DNA from 3 places in the Micromonospora sp. NPDC005324 genome. Region 3 is predicted to be linked to each of the others. Evidence: predicted binding sites of a transcription regulator. Region 3 holds the regulator's gene; each other region holds the start of a gene.
The links. Region 3 encodes HrcA, which represses chaperone genes, less so after heat shock. Its sites were predicted from a motif close to GGTTNGCACNCTCNNNNNGAGNGTGCNAACC; they were not measured.
Positions count from the first base shown of each region.

Region 1: groL (chaperonin GroEL) is a predicted target of HrcA. The motif match lies at 6,091-6,121, and genes of this name have one in related genera.
Region 2: groES (co-chaperone GroES) is a predicted target of HrcA. The motif match lies at 1,609-1,639, and genes of this name have one in related genera.

Region 1 is NZ_JBEXGE010000001.1:240,566-248,032, forward strand. It holds gene ABZS40_RS01200 (hypothetical protein) at 1-1,828, opposite strand, end outside; gene paaN (phenylacetic acid degradation protein PaaN) at 1,940-3,613, shown strand; gene ABZS40_RS01210 (GNAT family N-acetyltransferase) at 3,707-4,237, opposite strand; gene ABZS40_RS01215 (cold-shock protein) at 4,563-4,766, shown strand; gene ABZS40_RS01220 (hypothetical protein) at 4,862-6,043, shown strand; gene groL (chaperonin GroEL) at 6,316-7,467, shown strand, end outside.
Region 2 is NZ_JBEXGE010000015.1:64,625-72,091, forward strand. It holds gene groL (chaperonin GroEL) at 1-1,091, opposite strand, end outside; gene groES (co-chaperone GroES) at 1,162-1,476, opposite strand; gene ABZS40_RS17470 (methyltransferase domain-containing protein) at 1,735-2,931, shown strand; gene ABZS40_RS17475 (substrate-binding domain-containing protein) at 3,110-4,195, shown strand; gene ABZS40_RS17480 (ATP-binding cassette domain-containing protein) at 4,310-5,128, shown strand; gene ABZS40_RS17485 (ABC transporter permease) at 5,125-6,387, shown strand; gene ABZS40_RS17490 (ROK family protein) at 6,410-7,467, shown strand, end outside.
Region 3 is NZ_JBEXGE010000033.1:7,169-14,635, forward strand. It holds gene ABZS40_RS27590 (PhoH family protein) at 1-101, opposite strand, end outside; gene ABZS40_RS27595 (serine hydrolase domain-containing protein) at 233-1,621, opposite strand; gene ABZS40_RS27600 (histidine triad nucleotide-binding protein) at 1,618-1,977, opposite strand; gene ABZS40_RS27605 (SDR family oxidoreductase) at 2,076-2,837, shown strand; gene ppk2 (polyphosphate kinase 2) at 2,910-3,821, shown strand; gene ABZS40_RS27615 (16S rRNA (uracil(1498)-N(3))-methyltransferase) at 3,841-4,575, opposite strand; gene dnaJ (molecular chaperone DnaJ) at 4,577-5,722, opposite strand; gene hrcA (heat-inducible transcriptional repressor HrcA) at 5,798-6,820, opposite strand; gene ABZS40_RS27630 (hypothetical protein) at 6,905-7,048, opposite strand; gene ABZS40_RS27635 (DUF4870 domain-containing protein) at 7,047-7,467, shown strand, end outside.

The DNA of each region.
Region 1 (7,467 bases), on a different contig from region 3:
CCGGCAACTGGAGCACCGTGGCCACGGCCAGCACGCTGCCGTGACTCTGCCCGGAGAGGACCACCTGATCGCCGCTCGCTATGAGTTGCCCGATCCGGCGGGTCAGCTCGGGCACCGCCCGCTCCGCGTAGCAGGGCGGCGCGAGCGGGTGCGCTCCGCGTGGCCAGAACGTCGCCAGGTCCCAGAGCACTCCGATGGACCGGATGCCTGCCGACCGGTAGGCGAGCAGCCCGGCCGCCGCCAACACCAGGGCGAACACGCCGGTCAGCGCCCCGCCGAGGTCGGTCACGAAGATCACCGGCCGGGCCAGCGTCTGCCCGCCCAGGCGCAGCGCGAGCGCCCCCGGCCCCTGGTGCAGGACGGAGAGCCCGGCCGCGCCCAGGGTGAGCAGCGCCAACACCGCGTACGCGATCGGCAGCAGTGGGCCGAGCCGGTCCGCCAGGCGCGCCCTGACGATTGCGTCCCGCACCGCCTCGACGCGCTCCGGCGGCACCCGGGACGCCTCCGGGAAGTCCCGGTGGACCAGTTCCTCCGCCTGTCGACGGTGCCGGGTCCGTCGGATCCGCGCGCCCAGCACCGCCACCACCCACACGACGACGAGCGCCACCGAGAAGCCCAGGGCCGCCCAGCGGTACGCGACCGGCGGGGACAGCGGCGGCGCCCCCGGAGGCAGCGGTCGGGCCGGGGTGGGGCTGGAGCCGCGGTCCAGGTACTCGGCGACCGCGTAGGTGACGCCGGAGGAGAACGCCACAGCCAGTCCGATCGCCACCGATGCCAGCACCGGCGCGCCCAGGCAGGCGACGAAGGTCCGCCCGGTCCGCCGGTGGCGGCTGAGCACCAGCACCCCCAGCGCCAGCAGCAGCACCAACTGGGTGGCGAAGAGCCCGGCGACCAGCACGTCGTACCAGGGCAACGTGCCGGTGGCCGCCCACGGTGACCGGGGTGCGGACGCGTACGCCACTGTCAGCACCGTCAGCACCACGGCCGCACGGCGCGCCGCCTGGGTGGGAGAGCGGCCGTTGCCCGGGCCGCCGTGCCGCTCGATGGTCGGCCGGCAGAGCAGAACGGCGGTCCCGGCGAGCAGTGCCACGTTGACGCCGAGCAGCACGTAACCGGTCAGCGCGGCATCGTGACTGGCCAGCGGCAGCAGCAGCGTCGCGTTCAGGGTGCCGAGCGCCACCGCGACGTGCACCGACCGTAGCCGTCGCAGTAGCGCTCGGTTGTCCCAGAACGCAGGGGTGTCCAGGCGGTCCGCGCCCACGCCCTGCGGCGTCGCCGCGCTGTCCTCGGGAAGTTGCCAGGTACGCGCCCCGAGCCGCCAGATCAGTGCGATAGCCAGGATCGGCAGGATGGCGAGGATAGCCAGCCGCAACCCCGGCGTCACGCCGCCCAGCCAGGAGATCTCCCGGCGGTCCTCCAGGCATCGTGGGTACGCCGCACACTGCCAGGCGATCAGGTCCAGCGAGACGCCCACCGTCGAGAGGACGTACATGGCGGTCAACGAAGCCGCCAGCAGTCGACACACCGCCCGGCCGGCGGTACCCGAACGCCCGATGACCGGGAGCATCCAGATCACGATGTTGCTGAGCATGAACGGCAGCAGCAGGACCAGTGAGAAGGTCCGGGTCGCGGTGCCGCTGGTCAGACCGCTCCAGCGATACGCCTCCAGCGTCGCCCCGTCCGACTCGGCCGGGTCACCGAAACCAGGCCGGGGCCGGAAGAAGCCGGCGTCGTCGTCGCCCGCGACCCGGACCACCACCGGCCGATCGAGAATCGTCTCCGGACCCTTGTCGGCGACGCCGTGCACCCGGATCTCAGTGATCCCCACCCCGCGTCCCTCCCTGGCCCGAGGGCGGCGCTTACCCTTCCTCAACCGAACCAATCGCCAGCCGGCACCGGCCCTACTGCTCGCGGGCCTGGTTGTTGCATGATGGCGGGCATGACGGAGACCCCGCATCCCCTGTACGACAGGCACGCCGACACCCTCAACCGCGCGTTGACCGCGATCACGGAGCGGGGCTACTGGTCCGCCTATCCCGAATCCCCCAGCCCCCGGGTGTACGGCGAGACCGCCGCCGCCGACGGCAAGGCCGCCTTCGAGGCGTACCTCGGTGGTGACTTCCCGCTCGACCAGCCCGGCGCGGGCGTTCGGGTCGCCACCGAGACGAGCCCGTTCGGGGTGGAGCTGGCGGTGCGGTACCCGCACGCCGGCCCCGGCGAGCTGGTCGACGCCGCCTCCGCCGCGCTGCCGGCGTGGCGTGACGCCGGCCCGCAGGCCCGGGTGGGCGTCTGCCTGGAGATCCTCGACCGGCTGCACAAGCACATCTTCGAGCTGGCCAACGCGGTGCAGTTCACCAGCGGGCAGGCGTTCGTGATGGCCTTCCAGGCCGGTGGCGCGCACGCGCTGGACCGGGCGCTGGAAGCGCTGGCGTACGCGTACGCGGAGATGACCCGGCACCCGGGCACGGCGGGCTGGGAGAAGGCCGCCGGCAAGGGTGACCCGCTGCGGATGACCAAGACGTTCCACGTGGTGCCGCGTGGGGTGGCGCTGGTGATCGGCTGCAACACCTTCCCGACCTGGAACTCGTACCCCGGACTGTTCGCCTCGCTGGTCACCGGCAACCCGGTGATCGTCAAGCCGCACCCGCGCGCGGTGCTGCCACTGGCCATCACCGTGAAGTACGCCCGGGAGGTGCTCGCCGAGGCCGGGTTCGACCCGAACCTGATCATGCTGGCGGCCGAGGCGCCCGGTGAGAAGCTCGCCAGCGACCTGGCCCTGCACCGCGCCGTCCGGATCGTCGACTTCACCGGCTCCACGGAGTACGGCGACTGGCTGGAGACGCACGCGCGGCAGGCATCGGTCTACACCGAGAAGGCCGGCCTCAACACCGTCGTCATCGACTCCACCGACGACTTCGCCGGCATGTGCCGCAACCTCGGGTTCACGCTGACCCTCTACAGCGGGCAGATGTGCACCACCTCACAGAACATCCTCATCCCGGCCGGGGGCATCGAGACCGACCAGGGGCACAAGAGCTTCGACGAGGTGGCCGGCGGGATCGCCGCCGCCGTCGGCAAGCTCACCGCCGACCCGGCCCGAGGCGTGGAGCTGACCGGCGCCATCGTCAACGACGGGGTGCTGGAGCGGCTGGCCGAGGTGACCAAGGTCGGCGAGCCGGTGCTGGAGTCGCGGACCGTGGCCCACCCGTCGTACGCCGACGCTGTGGTGCGTACCCCGACGATCGTGAAGCTGACCGCTGACGACGCGGAGACGTACGGCCGGGAGTGGTTCGGGCCGATCTCGTTCGCCATCGCTACCGACTCCACCACGCACAGCCTGGAGCTGCTGCGCCGGACGGTCGGCGAGAAGGGCGCGCTCACCGCCGGGGTCTACTCGACCGACGAGGCCGTGCTGGACGCGACCGAGGCTGTCGCGGTCGAGGTCGGGGTGCACCTGTCCTGCAACCTCACCGGTGGTGTCTTCGTCAACCAGTCGGCGGCGTTCTCCGACTTCCACGGCAGTGGGGCCAACGCTGCTGCCAACTCGGCGCTGACCGACGGGGCTTACGTCGCCAACCGGTTCCGGATCGTGCAGTCGCGGCGTCATGTTTGATCTTTAGTTGCGGTGGGGGTTTCCGGGGCTGCCCCGGAAACCCGCCGTGGGCGCGACCGGCCGCGGCGGCGGGTGTTCGTGTGGGGGTGTGGGTCAGGCTGTTCTGCGCATCTGTAGTTCGTTGAGGGCGGGGATCGTGGGGTGGGGGACTCGCACCCCGGTGTCCTTGAAGCCCAGGCGCTGGTACGCGCGGTAGGCGCGGTCGTTGCCGACCACCACCTCCAGCAGCAGCTCCGGTCGGCCACAGGCCCGCGACCAGGCGGCCACCCCGTCGATCAGCTCGCCGAGCAGGCCACTGCCGCGCCAGGTCGGCGTGACGTACACGGCGTAGATCACGGTCAGCCCGGGTTCGTTCGGGTGGGTCGTGCCACCGGCGTGCCCCACCAGCCGGCCGCCCGGGTCGGCGATGAACTGCGCGTTACTGGCGCCGGCCGAGGTGTAGGCGACCCGGGCGGCGAACTCCTTGTGCGGTCGGGCCGCCGCGTCCGCCAGGGTCTCCAGGAAGGCCAACGGCGCGTCGGCAAGCATCTCCAGGCGCAGCGCCCGCATCCGGGCGGCGTCCTCCGGCCGGACCCGGCGGATCTCCGCGAGCCGCAGGGCCGGCGAGCCCATGTCGGTGGTCATGTCCGCATGCCTACCACAGGGGAGGGACGGCGTTTCGTGAGCTGGGCCCGATCCCGGTCACCTCGGGAGCACCCTGCGACCCTTCCTCCATTTCGCAATGACGCTGGCGAATCCGGTGGCTCGGAAACCCGGCCGGTCAGCGCGGCCGGGACGCCCGGAAGTGTGTCCGATTTGTGGCCGTGCGCCGCTGTCACTCCTCGTGTAGCGTGCGATTTCGGTCACCTACTCCAATGGCGGTCATCGATCGCTGAGTCGGTGGTCGGGGGCGTCCGGCCGTGCCGGGCGCCGAGTCAGGCAACGCCGCGCAGAGTGAGGGAAGTGCACCGTGGCACAGGGCTCCGTGAAGTGGTTCAACGCCGAAAAGGGCTACGGCTTCATCGCCGTGGACGGCGGTCAGGACGTTTTCGTCCACTTCTCCGCGATCGAGATGGACGGTTACAAGGCGTTGGACGACGGTCAGCGGGTCGAGTTCGAGATCGCCCAGGGCCAGAAGGGCCCGCAGGCAGAGCACGTACGCGTCATCGGCTGAGCCTCCTGGCCGATCGGCCCCGTGAGTCGGGGCTGCGGCCGGGGCGCGCAGCCGGGAAGATCGTGAACCGTTCCAGCCGATGCTGAGGAGCGTTCATGACCGACCAGCCACCCCCGCCCACTCCGTCCTCAGGGTCGGGGGAGCCGGACCCGTCCGACCCGTCCTCGTCCGCCGGCAGTCCCGGCCACGCCGGTCCGCCGCCCGGCTGGGGGCCGGGCATGCCCCCGGCTGGCCCGCACTCCGGCCCCGCTGGCCCTTCCGGTCCGGCGCCCGGCTGGGATCCCGGGCAGGATGCCTGGGGTGCGACCCCGCCGCCGCAGGGCTGGGCGTTCCCGCCCACCGGGGGTTACCCGCCCGGGTCGGGTCCGTACGGCGGGCAGCCGTGGTATCCGGGGGCACCGGCAGGCTGGTACCCGCCGGGTTACGGGTTCGACCCGAACGACGCCCTGGTCACGCCGCCCGGTGCCGGCATCGGCGGCTGGTTCGCCAGGTGTGGGGGAGCGCTGCGCCGGGGCTGGCGGCAGTTGGTGCCGATCATGCTGCTCACCCAGGTGCTGCCGGCGGCGGTGCTCTCGGTGATCTCCCTCGGGCTGGACCCGTCGGCGAAGTGGGCCGCCCAGGCCGAATCGACGTCGGCCCCCGCGCTGCCGGACAATTTCGCCGCCGAACTGCTGAGCCTCCTGGTCCTGCTGGTCGGCGGCAGCCTGGTGGTCGGGTTGGTGCAGTCTGTCGGCTGGGCCGCCGGCACCTGGGTGATCACCCGACAGGCGGCCGGTCAGCCGGCTGACCTGGAGTCCGCGCTGCGCTACGGCCTGCGTCGGGCGCTCGGGCTGTGGGGCTGGACCCTGTTGGTCAGTCTGCTGATCGGCGTCGGTGTCTGTTTCTGCGTGCTGCCGGGCATCTACCTGGCCTTCGCGCTGAGCATGGCCGGCCCGGTCTATCTCTTCGAACGCCACAACCCGATCGGTCGATCGTTCCGGATGTTCCATGACCGGCTCGGCCTGCTGCTCGGTCGGGTGGCCCTGGTGGCCGTGGCGGTGATCGTCGGCACCCTGATCCCCGGTGGCCTGGAAGGGATCGGCACCTCCGCGTTGGGAACTGATCCGTTCTCCTCGGCGGGTACCGCCGCCGGGACGGTGGTGGTGATCGGGATCACCGCACTGCTGGCACTGCCGGCCCACCTCGCTCAGATGATCGGTCTGCTGGTGACGTACGCCGAGCAGCGTGCCCATGAGGCGCCGGTGAACACCGCCGGACTGTCGGCGGAACTCGGCTGAGCGGCGGCATCGTGCTTGCACTCGGCAGGGGAGAGTGCTAAACAAGTCATTGGCACTCGCATACCGTGAGTGCCAGCGGTCGGGACGGTGGGGCCAGGTTGTGCCGGTGTGGAGACACCGGGGCAGCACATGGCCGGTCGTCGCGGGCTATCCGGCCCGGCCGTAGGACGTCGTCGTCGCCAGGTGGCGACGTCCCAAGGTGCGCACACCAGGCGGCCCATCCGGGGCACACATCTCGGGTGGCCCGTGAGTGTCCAGGAGGACAACGCCGTATGGCCAAGATGATCGCGTTCGACGAAGAGGCGCGCCGCGGCCTCGAGCGGGGCATGAACCAGCTCGCCGACGCCGTAAAGGTGACCCTCGGCCCCAAGGGCCGCAACGTCGTGCTCGAGAAGAAGTGGGGTGCCCCCACCATCACCAACGATGGTGTGAGCATCGCCAAGGAGATCGAGCTCGAGGACCCGTACGAGAAGATCGGCGCTGAGCTGGTCAAGGAGGTCGCCAAGAAGACCGACGACGTTGCCGGCGACGGCACGACGACGGCGACCGTCCTGGCCCAGGCCCTGGTTCGCGAGGGCCTGCGCAACGTGGCCGCCGGCGCCAACCCGATGGCCCTGAAGCGGGGCATCGAGGCTGCTGTCGCGAGCGTCTCGGAGGAGCTGTCCAAGCTCGCCAAGGACGTCGAGACCAAGGAGCAGATCGCCTCCACCGCCTCCATCTCCGCTGGCGACAGCACCGTCGGCGAGATCATCGCCGAGGCGATGGACAAGGTCGGCAAGGAAGGCGTCATCACCGTCGAGGAGAGCAACACCTTCGGGCTGGAGCTGGAGCTCACCGAGGGTATGCGCTTCGACAAGGGCTACATCTCGGCCTACTTCATGACCGACCCGGAGCGTATGGAGGCCGTCTTCGACGACCCGTACATCCTGATCGCCAACAGCAAGATCTCGTCGGTGAAGGACCTGCTCCCGATCCTGGAGAAGGTCATGCAGTCGGGCAAGTCGCTGCTGATCATCGCCGAGGACCTGGAGGGCGAGGCTCTCGCCACCCTGGTGGTCAACAAGGTCCGTGGCACCTTCAAGTCGGTCGCCGTCAAGGCGCCGGGCTTCGGTGACCGCCGCAAGGCCATGCTGACCGACATCGCCATCCTCGCCGGTGGCCAGGTCATCAGCGAGGAGGTCGGCCTCAAGCTCGATGCCGCCAGCCTCGAGATGCTGGGCCGCGCCCGCAAGGTCGTGGTGACCAAGGACGAGACCACCATCGTCGACGGTGCCGGTGACGCCGAGCAGATCCAGGGCCGGGTCAACCAGATCCGGGCCGAGATCGACAAGAGCGACTCCGACTACGACCGGGAGAAGCTGCAGGAGCGGCTGGCCAAGCTGGCCGGCGGCGTTGCGGTGATCAAGGTCGGCGCGGCCACCGAG
Region 2 (7,467 bases), on a different contig from region 3:
GCCAGCTTCTCCCGGTCCCAGTCGGAGTCGGAGGCCTCGATCTCCTTGCGGATCTGGGACACCCGGTCGGTGACGTCGGCCTTCTGGCCGCCACCGTCGACGATCGTGGTGTTCTCCTTGTCGACCACGACGCGCCGGGCGGTGCCGAGCACCTCCAGGCCGACCTGGTCGAGCTTGTAGCCCAGCTCCGGGGCGACCAGCTCGGCGCCCGTGGAGATCGCGATGTCCTGGAGCATCGCCTTGCGCCGGTCACCGAAGCCCGGGGCCTTGACCGCGCAGACCTTGAGGGTCTTGCGCAGCGAGTTGACCACCAGGGTGGAGAGCGCCTGGCCGTCCACGTCCTCGGCGATGATCAGCAGGGGCTTGCTGTTCTGCAGGACCTTTTCCAGCAGCGGCAGCAGCTCCTCGATCGCCGAGATCTTCTGGGTGGTGACCAGGATGTACGCGTCCTCAAGGACGGACTCCTGACCCTCCAGGTCGGTGACGAAGTTCGGCGAGATGAAGCCCTTGTCGAACTGGAGACCCTCGGTCACGTCCAGCTCGGTGGTGAGCATCGAGCCCTCCTCGACGGTGATGACACCGTCGCGGCCGACCCGCTCCATCGCCTCGGCGATCAGGTCGCCGATCGTGGTGTCCTGCGCGGAGATCGTCGCCACGTTCGCGATCGACTCCTTGCTGGTGACCTCGGCGGCACGGCCGAGCAGCGCCTCGGAGACCTTGGCGGCCGCCGCGTCGATGCCCCGCTTGAGGCCGGCCGGGTTGGTCCCGGCGGTCACGTTGCGCAGACCCTCGCGAACCATCGCCTGGGCCAGCACGGTCGCGGTGGTGGTCCCGTCGCCGGCGACGTCGTTGGTCTTGGTCGCCACCTCCTTGACCAGCTGCGCGCCAAGGTTCTCGTACGGGTTGGTGAGCTCGATCTCCTTGGCGATGGTCACACCATCGTTGGTGATCGTGGGCGCACCGAATTTCTTGTCCAGGACGACGTTGCGCCCGCGCGGGCCGAGGGTGACCTTGACCACGTCCGCGAGGGCGTTGACACCGTGCTCCAGCAGGTGTCGGGCGTCGTCCGAGAAGCTCAGGATCTTCGCCATATATGTCCCTTCGAAGCGCCATTGCCCCGGCCCGGCGAGCCGGACCGGGGCAATGGAACTGATCGGTTGCTTACTTCTCGATGACCGCGAGGACGTCGCGGGCGGAGAGCACCAGGTACTCCTCGCCGGCGTACTTGACCTCGGTGCCGCCGTACTTCGAGTAGAGGACGGTGTCGCCGACCTGCACGTCAACCGGAACCCGGTTGCCGTTGTCGTCGATGCGCCCCGGGCCGACAGCGAGGACAGTGCCCTCCTGCGGCTTCTCCTTGGCGGTGTCGGGGATCACGATGCCCGACGCCGTGGTGGTCTCAGCCTCGTTCGCCTGGACCACGATGCGGTCCTCGAGCGGCTTGATCGCAACCTTGGTCGCGGTAGTCACGGGCATACCCTCCTGGGGCACTGGTTTCGTTGCTGGCCGGCGGGGCCGACCAGCGTCAATTGCCTCATGCCACCGGGCGGGGCCGTCGTCGCGGGTGCCGGTCCGCCTGGCGTGCGCACCCAGGTCGTGAGACCCGGAAGCTGGCACCCTCAGGGTGAGAGTGCTAATCGCAGGTTATTCCGTGGCTAGCACTCCGTCAAGGAGAGTGCCAGCGCGTCGCGCCCCGCCAGCCAGGATTTCCGGGTCGGCCGGGACAATGGACGTGTGGATCTCGATCAGCTGGCGGCGCTGCGTACCCCTGAGGGGTCGGCCGCGCTCACGGCGGCGGCCGACCTGGCCGGCGGTGATCCACTGGTCGCGGCGTCGGCGCTGCGTGCGACCGGGGTGCCGCCGACGTTGGCCGCTGCGGCCCTCACCCAGGCCGAGCTGCGCCACCGGGCGGTGGGCAAGTTCGGCCCGGCCGCCGCTGGGATGTTCCTCACCCGTCCCGGCCTGGAGCAGGCCACCCGCCGGGTGGTCGCCGACCGTCGGGCCGCCCGGCTGCACGCGGCCGGCGTGCGCACCCTGGCCGACCTCGGCTGTGGGCTCGGGGCCGACGCGCTGGCCGCCGCCCGTGCCGGCATCCGGGTGTACGGGGTGGAGGCCGACCCGGTGACCGCGGCGATGGCCGCCGCCAACGCCGAGGCGGCCGGCCTGGCCGAGCTGTTCACTGTCGAGTGCGGCGACGCGACAGGGTTCGACGTGTCAGGGGTCGACGGGGTCTTCTGCGATCCGGCCCGCCGCACCACCGGCACCGGGCGGCGGATCTTCGACCCGCGCGCCTACTCGCCACCGTGGGACTTCGTCACCGGGCTGGCCGAGCGGGTGCCGCGGACAGTGGTGAAGGTCGCGCCGGGCCTGGACCACGCGCTCATCCCGGCCGGCGCGGAGGCCGAGTGGGTCGGCGTGGACGGCGACCTGGTCGAGGCCGCGCTCTGGTGCGGCGAGCTTGCCGAGGTGCCCCGCCGCGCCACCCTCCACCGCCAGCGGGGTGTGGAGTCTCACCTCCACCAGCTCACCGGCTCGGGGGCCGCCGAGGCACCGGTCGGGCCGCCGCGCCGCTACCTGTACGACCCGGACCCGGCGGTGGTCCGTGCGCACCTCGTGGCGGAACTGGCCACCGAACTGGACGCCACCCTGGGCGATCCGAGCATCGCCTACCTCTACGCCGACCAGCCGACCCGCACCCCGTACGCGCGCTGCCTGGAGATCACCGACGTGCTGCCGTTCTCACTCAAGCGCCTGCGGGCGCTGCTGCGCGATCGGCGGGTGGGCCGGGTGGAGATCCTCAAGCGGGGTTCGGCGCTCACCCCGGAACAGCTCCGGCGTGACCTGCGGCTGGCTGGGGACGCGGCGGCGAGTCTGGTGCTCACCCGGGTCGACGGCGCACCGACGGTGCTGATCGGCCAGCCGGTCAACTAGCGTCGTCGTTACGTCGACTCCCCCGTGGAATACCCGGGGAGTAACAGTCGCGTTGCTGAATTGTTATCGCCCCCAACAAACTATGCACCTGCGCGGTCTTGTGGAGCCGGTGTGACGCGAAATACGTTGCCGGACACAACAAAACAACACCTCCCCCACCTCCGAAAGGACCCTGCACATGCGTAAGGGGATCCTCACCATCGCCGCCGTGGGCCTGCTCACGACCGGCGGCTTGACCGCCTGTGGCGACGACTCCGGCGACAAGGCCGCCTCCGCCAAGACTCCCAAGATCGGCGTGATCCTCCCGGACAGCAAGTCCTCGGCCCGCTGGGAAACGGCGGACCGTCGGTTCCTGGAGGAGGCGTTCAAGGCCGCCGGCGTCAAGTACGACATCCAGAACGCCCAGAACGACAAGAGCGCCTTCCAGACCATCGCCGACCAGATGATCACCGGCGGCGTGACCGCCCTGATGATCGTCAACCTGGACTCCGGCACCGGCAAGGCCGTGCTCGACAAGGCCAAGTCGCAGGGCGTCGCCACCATCGACTACGACCGGCTCACCCTCGGCGGCTCCGCCCAGTACTACGTCAGCTTCGACAACGAGACCGTCGGCAAGCTCCAGGGCGAGGGTCTGTCGAAGTGCCTGACCGAGAAGGGCGCCAAGAACCCCGTCGTGGCGTACCTGAACGGCTCCCCCACCGACAACAACGCCACCCTCTTCAAGGCCGGCTACGACTCGGTGCTCAAGCCGAAGTTCGACGCCAAGGAGTACGTCAAGGGCCCTGAGGACGCGGTGCCCGCGTGGGACAACGCGCAGGCCGCGACGATCTTCGAGCAGCAGCTCACCAAGGCCAACGGCAAGATCGACGGCGTGCTGGCCGCCAACGACGGTCTCGGCAACGCGGCCATCTCGATCCTGAAGAAGAACAAGCTCAACGGCAAGGTGCCGGTGACCGGGCAGGACGCCAGCACCGAGGGCCTGCAGAACATCCTCGCCGGTGACCAGTGCATGACCGTCTACAAGGCGGTCCGGGAAGAGGCGAAGGCCGCCTCCGACCTGGCCATCGCGCTCGCCAAGGGCGAGAAGAAGGACACCGGCCAGACGGTCAAGGACGGTGACCGGGACGTTCCCTCGGTGCTGCTCACCCCGAAGGCCATCTACAAGGAGAGCGTCAAGGACGTCATCGCCGACGGCTACGTGACCAAGGAAGAGGTCTGCACCGCGGCGTACACCAAGTTCTGCGCCGAAGCCGGCATCAGCTGACCGACGCCGCAGTACCCGCCGGAACGACCATCGCCGCCCGGCACGGGAGCACCCTCCCGTGCCGGGCGGCGCCCGCCGGACGGGCCCCGACCCTCCCTTAAGAAGGAGACCCCCGTGTCCGCGACCCCCCTGCTGGAACTCCGCGGGATCGACAAGAGCTTCGGTCCCGTCCAGGTGCTCCGCGACGTCGCCCTGACCGTCCACCCGGGCGAAGTGACCGCACTGGTCGGCGACAACGGCGCCGGCAAGTCGACCCTGGTGAAGTGCATCAGCGGCATCCACCCCACCGACGCCGGAGAGTTCCTGTTCAACGGTGGACCGGTGCACATCGGCAGCCCCCGCGACGCCGCCACGCTGGGCATCGAGGTCGTCTACCAGGACCTCGCGCTCTGCGACAACCTGGACATCGTGCAGAACATGTTCCTGGGCAGGGAGAAGCGCAGCGGCATCGTCCTCGACGAGCCGACAATGGAACAACTCGCCGCCGAAACGCTGGCAGGGCTCTCCATCCGCACCGTCACCTCACTGCGCCAGCACGTGTCCAGCCTCTCCGGCGGTCAACGCCAGACCGTTGCCATCGCCAAGGCGGTGCTGTGGAACAGCAAGCTCGTCATCCTGGACGAGCCGACCGCCGCGCTGGGCGTGGCACAGACCGCCCAGGTGCTCGAACTGGTCCGCCGCCTCGCCGACAACGGCCTGGCCGTGGTGCTCATCTCGCACAACATGAACGACGTCTTCGCCGTCTCCGACCGGATCGCCGCGCTGTACCTCGGCCAGATGGTCGCCCAGGTGAAGACCACCGACATCACCCACGCCCAGGTGGTCGAGCTGATCACCGCCGGGCGCTCGGGCGGGCTCGGCCTCGCCACCGACCCGGGCAGCAACGGCGACGGCCCGCAGGCGGCCGACTCGATCTCAGGAGGCGTCCGATGACCACCACCGCCGTGCGGAAGGACGGCCCCGCGGCCGTCACACCCCCGCCGACCGTCGGAGGCCACGTCCGCAACTACCTGAGTCGCGTACGCGGTGGCGACGTCGGCGCGCTGCCAGCCGTGCTCGGCCTGATCGTGCTCTGCACCGTCTTCGGGATCATGCGGCCGTCGTCGTTCCTGTCGGCCGGCAACTTCGCCAACCTCTTCACCCAGGGCGCGGCGGTCACGCTCATCGCGATGGGCCTGGTCTTCGTGCTGCTGCTCGGCGAGATCGACCTCTCCGCCGGCTTCGCCAGCGGCGTCTGCGCGGCGGTGCTGGCCAATGTGGTCACGGTGCTCGGCTACCCCTGGTGGGTCGCCGTGCTCGCCGCGGTCGCCACCGGTGTGGTCATCGGCACCACGCTCGGCATGCTCGTCGCGAAGATCGGCATTCCGTCCTTCGTGGTCACCCTCGCCGGCTTCCTCGCCTTCCAGGGCGTCGTGCTGCTGCTGGTCAAGGAGGGCACCAACATCGCCGTCCGCGACGACGTGCTGGTCGCCATCGCCAACCGCAACCTCGCCCCCACGCTGGGCTGGGCGCTGACCGCCCTCGCGGTCGTCGGCTACGGGGCGGTGCAACTGCTGCGCCACCGCACCCGGGTGGCCCGCGGCCTGATCACCGACCCGCTCGCGGTGGTGGCGCTGCGGATCGGCGGGCTCGCCGTCATCCTCGTCACCGCGGTGTACGTGCTCAACCTGGAGCGCAGCCGCAACGTCCTGATCAGCTCACTCAAGGGTGTGCCGATCGTGGTGCCGATCATCGCGGTGCTGCTGATCATCTGGACCTTCGTGCTTCAACGCACCAGCTACGGCCGGCACATCTACGCCGTGGGCGGCAACCGCGAAGCGGCCCGCCGGGCCGGCATCGGCGTCGACCGGATCCGGATCTCGGTCTTCGTGATCTGCTCGTCGATGGCCGCCATCGGTGGCATCGTGGCGGCCAGCCGGGCCAACTCGGTCGACCCGAACACCGGGGGCAGTAACGTACTGCTCTACGCGGTCGGTGCCGCGGTCATCGGCGGCACCAGCCTCTTCGGTGGCAAGGGCCGCGTCCTCGACGCCGTACTCGGCGGCGCGGTGGTCGCGGTCATCGAAAACGGAATGGGCCTGATGGGGTACGACGCGGGAGTCAAGTACGTGGTCACCGGCGCCGTGCTGCTACTCGCCGCCAGCGTCGACGCGCTCTCCCGCCGCCGCGCGGCAGCCACCGGCACCCGCTGACCGCGCGGGAGGTAGCACCAGCATGCGCCCAGGACCGAGCCAGGATGACGTCCGACGGCAGAACCTCGGGGCCCTGCTGCGACACGTGCACGTCCACGGGGCGACCACGCGTGCCGAACTGACCACCACGCTGGGCCTCAACCGCAGCACCATCGGCGCGCTCACCGCCGACCTGTCCGCAGTGGGGCTGGTCAGCGAAGGGGCACCGAAGGAGACCGGCCGGGCCGGACGACCGTCACTGGTCGTCCGGCCCGAGTCGGCCCGGGTCTACGCGTACGCGTACTCGGTGGAGGTGGACCGACTGCGCGCGGCCCGGATCGGGCTGGGTGGCGCGGTCCTGGACCGTCGGGATCTGGACCGGCCACGCGGGTTGCTGGCAGCGGAGGCCGCGCCGCTGCTGGCCGGCGCGGTCAAGGAGATGCAGCAACTGGTGCCGGCGGACGCGATCTGCGTTGGTGCCGGCGTCGCTGTGTGCGGCATGGTCCGCCGGAACGACGGCCTGGTCCGACTCAGCCCCACCACCGGTTGGGTGGACGAGCCGATCGGCGCGGCCCTGGCCGACGAGTTGGGCATCGACGTACCGATCACAGTGGGCAACGTGGCCGACGTCGCCGCGTTCGCCGAGCACGCACGAGGTGTGGCGGCGGGTTGCGACAACGTCCTCTACCTGTACGGCGACGTCGGCGTGGGTGCCGGCATCATCGCCGGCGGGCGCAGGCTGACCGGGCACGGTGGGTACGGCGGCGAGGTCGGCCACATGAAGGTGGTCCGTGACGGCAGGCCCTGTGAGTGCGGCTCCCGGGGCTGCTGGGAGACCGAGATCGGCGAGCGCGGCCTCCTGCGCGCCGCCGGACGCTCCGACGCCCGGGGCCGTGACGCGCTGCTGGAGGTCTTCGACGCGGCCGACCGCGGTGACGCCCGGGCCCAGACGGCGGTCCGCCAGGCCGGCGACTGGCTCGGCTTCGGGGTGGCCAACCTGGTGAACGTCTTCAACCCCGAGATGGTCATCTTCGGCGGGACCATGCGTGACCTCTACCTCGCGGCGGCGGCGCAGATCCGCAGCCGGCTCAACTCCAACGC
Region 3 (7,467 bases):
ATCTCGTCGCCTGCGCCGAGCAGATTGACCATGATCTTCGGGTCGGGCACGGTGATCCTGGTCTGCACCCGGGGCGGGCCGGGAGGTGGGGTGCCGGTCATAGGTTGGGCCGAAGGGCCCTGCGCCACCTGCTCTCGATCTCGGCGCCGGCCTGGTGGCCTGGCGTGCGGACGTTACACCCATCGTATCGGTTCAACGCCTGCCGCATCGCGCCCATTTCCGCTGGCCGCGATCAACTCCCGGCCCGGAAGTCGTACCGGTCGAAGGTCTCCTGATGGCGGGTGAACCGGTACGTCGCCCAGTGCATCCGGACCACCGCGCCGGCCTCGTCCCGGGTCAGCCGCAGCAGCTCACCGACCTCCCGACCGGAGACCACCCGGAACACGTCCGGCTGGTCCGGCAGCGGGGTGAAGATCGCCGGCGGACGTCCGGCCGGGTCACCGACCCCGCGCGCCCGCAGGGTGCCGTCGTGCCAGGAGAAGACGTACTCGGAGCCCTCACCCCACCAGCGGCCGAGCGCACCCCGCAGGGCCGCCGGCGCGGGCGCGCCGGCTCGCCAGGGCTCGATCTCTGCCGGATCGTGCTCGACCGCCGCGGCGAGCAGCCGGTGCGGCAGATCGAACACTTCGGTCGCCGTACCGGACGAGCCGAGCACCGCGGCACCCATCGCGCCTGCAGTGCCCTCACCGCCGCGGCGGCCGTACACCCCGGCGAGGAAGCCGGGCATCGCCCCGTCGTGCCCCACGTGCATCACCCGCTCCCCCTGCGGGATCAGGATCAGCCCAAGCCCGAAGCCCGCCCCCCAGAGCGTCTCGTCGGTGGTGGTCAGCGGCCAACGCATCTCGTCCAGCGTGGCCGGGGCGAGGACAGCGCCGGCCGGGTCCAGCGCCGCCGGGTCGGCCAGGAACGCCGCCCACCTGGCCATGTCGGTCGCGGTGCTCCAGAGCTGGGCGGCTGGGCCGACAGCGCCGAAGTCGGTCGGCGGTTCCGGGTACGCCTCGTCGGAGTACGCGTCGACCAGGAACCCGGTGGCCGCCGACGACCGTGGGGTCACAGTGGTGTCGGTCAGCCCCAGCGGCGTCAGGATCCGCTCGGTGAGCGCCTGCGCCCAACTCCCGCCCCGCAGCCGGGCGACGAGTTGCCCGAGTACGGCAACGCCCAGGTTGGAGTAGTGGAACCGCCGGCCGGTCGGCAGCACCCGCTCGGCCCGGTCCAACTCGGCGACCAGTTGGTCGTCGTCCGGTGCGCGCAGGCTGTCCCACACATCGCCGAACGGCTCGCGTTGCAGGCCACCGGTGTGCGACAGCAACCGGCGTACGGTCAGCTCGCCGTGCGCCGGAAGGTCCAGGTGCCGGCCCACCGGGTCGTCCAGGTCCAGCAAACCGTCGTCGCGGCACTGGAGGACCAGCACCGCGGTGAACGTCTTGGTGACCGAGCCGATCCGGAACTGGGTGCCCGGCCCCAGCGGGCTGTCGGTGCCGGTCTCGCCGACGGTGCGGCTCCAGAGCGGTCGGTCGGCCCGGTGCAGCGCCGCCGACACCGCCGGCACCCGGGCCTCGGCCTGCACCCGCCGGACCAACCGGTCCAGGTGGTCGTGCCCGCTGATGTTCGGCCCGCTCACGCCAGGTTCCGGGCGAGCATCGGGCCGAGCGGCGCACCACCGAGCAGGTGCGCGTGCGCGTGGAACACCTCCTGCCCGCCGTACGCGCCGGTGTTGAACATCAGCCGGAAACCGTCGCCGAGCAGGCCCTCGTCCTCGGCCACGGCGGCGGACGTCGCCAGCACGTCGGCGGCCAGCGCCGGGTCGCCCTGGGCCAGCGTGGCGACGTCGGCGTAGTGCTCCTTCGGAATGACCAGGACGTGCACCGGCGCCTTCGGGTCGATGTCGCGGAAGGCGAGTGTGGTGTCGGTCTCCCGGACCACGGTGGCCGGGATCTCCCCGGCGACGATGCGGCAGAACAGGCAGTCGGATCCCATCGGGGCAGTGTAAGGACCAACGGGCCGGGGTCGCGCCGGCGCCGCACGCGCCGACGGCCCGTTCGCAGGGACGGTACGGCTGAGGCAGGATGGCCGGCATGACGGATCGGGCGGTACTCGTGACCGGGGCCTCGCGCGGGATCGGCCGCGCGGTGGCGAAGGCGTTCGCAGCCGGCGGCGACCGGGTGGCCATCCACCACCGCGACTCCGCCGACGCGGCCGAGGAAGTGCGCGCGCAGCTGCCGGGCACCGGGCACGTGGTGGTCCGCGCCGACCTCACCGATCCGGACGCGGTCCGGGTCATGGTCGACCGGGCCGCCGAACAGCTCGGCGGGCTGGACGTGCTGGTCAACAACGCCGGGACGTACGGCGACCGCGACGACCCGCACCCGATCTTCGGCGCCTCGTACGAGGAGTGGCAGCAGCGCTGGCGGCAGGTGCTGGAGACCAACCTGACCGGCGCCGGCAACGTCATCTGGTGCGCCGCCCAGCACATGCGCGAACGCGGCGGGCGGATCGTCAACGTCTCGTCCCGTGGCGCGTTCCGCGGTGAGCCGCACCAGCCGGCGTACGGCGCCAGCAAGGCGGGGCTGAACGCGCTGGGTCAGTCCCTCGCGGTGGCGCTCGCGCCGTACGGCATCGCTGTCGCCACCGTCGCGCCGGGCTTCGTGGCGACCGACATGGTCACCGGGTACCTGCGCGGTGAGGAGGGCGCGGCAATCCGGGCGCAGAGCCCGTTCGACCGGGTGGGCCAACCGGAGGAGATCGCCGCCGCCGTGCACTGGCTGGCCTCGCCGCAGGCCGAGTGGGCCTCCGGCACGATCGTCGATCTCAACGGCGCCTCCTACCTGCGCAGCTGAGGTCGACATCGCAGGCATTCCACCCGCCCGGGGAGGTGGTTGACGGTTCGCGGGAGGGTAAGTCTCCTCGACATGGCCGACTCCGCGCTGCTGGACCTGACCGCCGACTACCGGGTGGCCGATGGCCACGACGACGACCCCGTCCTGCTCCGCCCCGACGGCACCCCCGTCGAGACCTGGCGCGAGGACTACCCGTACGACGAGCGACTGGACCGCGAGGAGTACGACCGCGACAAGCGGCTGCTCCAGATCGAGCTGCTGAAGCTCCAGGACTGGATCAAGGAGTCCGGCGAGCGCTTGGTGGTAATCTTCGAGGGCCGGGACGCCGCCGGCAAGGGCGGCACCATCAAACGCTTCATGGAGCACCTCAACCCGCGGGGCGCGTCGGTGGTGGCGCTCGCCAAGCCGGACGAGCGGGAAGCCGCCCAGTGGTACTTCCAGCGGTGGCTGGCGCACCTGCCGGCGGCCGGTGAGATCGTGCTGTTCGACCGTTCCTGGTACAACCGGGCCGGCGTGGAGCGGGTCATGGGCTTCTGCAGCCGCAAGGAGTACCTGGAGTTCCTGCGGCAGGCCCCGGAGCTGGAACGAATGCTGGTGCGTTCGGGCATCCGGCTGGTCAAGTTCTGGTTCTCCGTCTCCCAGAACGAGCAGCGCACCCGGTTCGCGATCCGCCAGGTCGACCCGGTCCGGCAGTGGAAGCTGTCCCCGATGGACATCGCCTCGCTCGACCGCTGGGACGAGTACACCGAGGCCAAGGAGGCAATGTTCTTCTGGACCGACACGGCCGACGCGCCGTGGACGGTGGTGAAGAGCAACGACAAGAAGCGGGCCCGCCTTGAGGCGATACGGCACGTGCTGCACCGCTTCGACTACACCGGCAAGGACCCCGAGGTGGTCGGCGCACCGGACCCGGAGATCATCGGGCCGGCGGGGCTGGATCTAGGGCCGGAGGAAGAGGTGGTGCCGGTGTTTCCCCGGCCCTAAATGGGCCCGAAGCCCACTGTCACCAGCGGCCGAGGCGGGCGGCGAGCACGCTGAGGGCCGCCACCCCGGCGGTGGAGGTGCGCAGCACGGCCGGCCCGAGGCGTACGGGTCGCCCGCCGGCCTCGGCGAAGGCGGTCAGCTCGGCCGGCGCGATGCCACCCTCCGGGCCGACCACCAGGACGATCTCGCCGGTGGCGGGCAACTCGGCTGTGGTGAGCCGGTCCTCGGCCTCCTCGTGCAGCACGAACCCGGCGGCGGCACCGGCGATCCGACGGGCCACCGTGGCGGTGGACTCGTCCGGCGCACCGGCCACCACCGGCAGCCACGGCCGGCGGGCCTGCTTGGCCGCCTCCCGGGCGGTGGCCACCCACTTCTCCCGGGCGCGTACGCCCCGGTCGCCGCGCCACTGGGTCACCGAGCGCGAGGCCGCCCAGGGCACGATCTCGTCGACCCCGACCTCGGTCATCGCCTGCACGGCCAGTTCGCCCCGGTCGCCCTTGGCGATGCCCTGCACTGTCACCAGCCGGGGTACTGGCGCGTCCGCGTACCCCCGGGAGGTGATGGTGACCTCCAGGCTGCCCCGGCCGACGGCCGTCACCACGGCGGCGGCCGTGCCACCCCGGCCATCGGCGAGCAGCAACTCCTCGCCGACGCGCAACCGCTGGACGGTGGCGGCGTGGTGCCCCTCCGGGCCGTCCACTGTCAGCGCGTCGCCGGTGGGCAGCGCCTCGACCAGGAACAGCGGTGCGGACACCTCAGGCGTGCCCGTTGAACGCATCGCGCATCCGGGAGAAGAAGCCGCCCTGCTTGGATAACTCGGCGACCTCCTCACCACGGGTCTTGGCGAAGTCGCGCAGCATCTTCTCCTGGTCCGGGTCGAGCTTGGTGGGCGTCCGCACGTCCAGGTGCACGTAGAGGTCGCCTCGGCCGGTGCCGCGCAGATGCGGCACGCCCCGGGCGCGCAGTCGCAGCGTGCTGGCCGGCTGGGTGCCGGCCTTGACGTCGACGGTCTCCTCGCTGTCCAGCGTCTTGATGGTCAGCCGGGTGCCCAGCGCCGCCGCCGTCATCGGCACTGTGACCCGGCAGTGCAGGTCGTCGCCCTTGCGGGAGTACACGTCGTGCGGGCGCTCGTGGATCTCCACGTAGAGGTCACCGGCGGTGCCGCCGCCGGGGCCCACCTCGCCCTGCTGGGCCAGCCGGATCCGCATGCCGTCCTCGACGCCGGCCGGGATCTTGACGGTCAGCGAGCGGCGGGTCCGCACCCGGCCGTCGCCGGCGCAGGTGGGGCAGGGGTGCGGGATGGTGGTGCCGTAGCCCTGGCACACGGTGCACGGCCGAGCGGAGACCACCTGGCCGAGGAAGGTGCGCTGCACCGACTGCACCTCGCCCCGACCGCCGCACGCCTCGCAGGTCGCCAGGTGCGTGCCGGCGGCCGTGCCGGCACCGGAGCAGGTGGTGCAGAGCACGGCGGTGTCGACGGTGATCGGGGCCTCGACGCCGAACGCCGTCTCGTGCAGGTCGAGTTCGAGCCGCAGGATCGCGTCGGCGCCCGGGCGGGTACGCGGGCGTGGGCCACGGGCGCCACCTCCGGCGCCACCGAAGAACGCGTCCATGATGTCCTGGAAACCGACGAACGGGCCGGCGCCTCCGGGGCCACCCGGGCCGCCGGCGCCGCCACCACCCGGGGCGAGCGGGTCGCCGCCGAGGTCGACGATCTGCCGCTTCCGGTCGTCCGAGAGGACCTCGTACGCGGCGTTGATGTCCTTGAACTTCTCCTGAGCCTCCGGGTCCGGGTTGACGTCCGGGTGGAACTGGCGCGCCAGCTTGCGGTAGGCGCGCTTGATCTCGTCATCGGAGGCTTCCCGGCTCACACCGAGAATGCCGTAGTAGTCCCTGGCCACTGCGTTCCGTGTCCTCATGTTCGTCTCGCGTTGCGCCGGTCGGCGGCCGCAGCCGGCCGCATCGGCCCTGACCAATCAGTTCTGGGCCAGCAACTCGCCCACGTAGCGTGCCACGGCGCGCACCGTGGCGATGTTGCCGGGGTAGTCCATCCGGGTGGGCCCCAGCACCCCCAGACCGCCCAGGATGGTGGTGCCCGGGCCGTACCCGGTGCTGACCACCGAGGCGGCGCGCAGGTTGTCGAACTCGTTCTCGTCGCCGATCAGCACCCGGGTCGTGCTCGGCTCGGTCTCACCGATGAGCTTGAGCAGCACGACCTCCTCCTCCAGAGCCTCGAGGATCGGCCGCAGGGAGCCCTGGAAGTCGAGCAGGCCGCCCCTGGTGAGGTTCGCGGTGCCGGCGAGCGCGATCCGCTCCTCGTGCCGCTCGACGAGCGTCTCCAGCAGGACTGTGGCGAGCGTGGTCATTGTCGGACGCAGCCCGGTCGGCGCTTCCTCGACCAGCGCCTGCACCAGCGGTGGCGTCTCGGACAGCCGAGCGTTGGCGAGCTTCTCGTTGATCAGGCGGCGCAGGTCGGTGACGTCGTCGGCGGGCACCGGCCCGGGCAACTCCACGAGTCGCTGCTCGACCCGCCCGGTGTCGGCGATCATGACGAGCATCAGCCGGGTGGTGGAGATCGGCACCAGCTCCAGGTGACGCACCGAGGAGCGGGCCAGGCTCGGGTACTGCACGACGGCGACCTGCCGGGTCAGCTGGGCGAGCAGTCGCACTGTGCGGTGCACCACGTCGTCGAGGTCGACCGCACCGACCAGGAAGCGCTCGATGGCCCGGCGCTCGGCCGGGCTGAGCGGCTTGACCCGAGACAACCTGTCGACGAAGAGGCGGTAGCCGCGGTCGGTGGGCACCCGGCCGGCACTGGTGTGCGGCTGCCGGATGTAGCCCTCCTCCTCCAGCACGGCCATGTCGTTGCGCACAGTGGCCGGGGAGACCCCGAGCTGGTGCCGCTCGACCAGCGCCTTGCTGCCGACCGGCTCCTGGGTGGAGACGTAGTCTTCGACGATGGCGCGGAGCACGGCGAGTTTCCGGTCGTCGAGACCCATCCTCCGCACCTCCTGTCGCACGTCGGCCGCCGGCGCTGTGGGCCGGCCGGGCCGTCCTGGCACTCGACTGTAACGAGTGCCAGTCTACGTCGGCGGACCCGCCGACGCGATGATCAACGGCCACCCGTCGGTGCGGCCCACGCCACCGGCGTTGAGCCGATCGGCCCGCACTGCCAGGCGGTGTCGCTCTGGTGCGGCGTTGCCACGGGCCCCTACCGTGACATCCATGACTGAACCTCCTCGCCCTCCCGGGTCGGGCGACCCCGGCAACTACCCGCCGGAGCCCACCTCCCCAGGCCCGTTCCCGTCCGCCGAGCCGCCCACCGCACCACTGTCCGGGGCGCCCGGCCCGGCCGGCTATCCCCCGGCCGGTGGCTATCCGCCGCCCACCGGTGACCAACCGCCGTCAGGCGGCTACCCTCCGGCAGGCAGCTACCCCCCGCCCGGGGGCTACCCCCCGCCCGGCGGCTACCCGGCCGGTGGGGCCTACGGCGGCCCCGGCGGCGGCTACGCCAACAACGAGGACAAGACCTGGGCGCTGGTCGCGCACTTCGGCGGCGCCCTCGGCGCGCTGGTCAGCTTCGGCCCGCTGGGCTTCGTCGCCCCGCTGATCGCCTACCTGGCCCGCGGCCAGCAGTCGCCGGCCG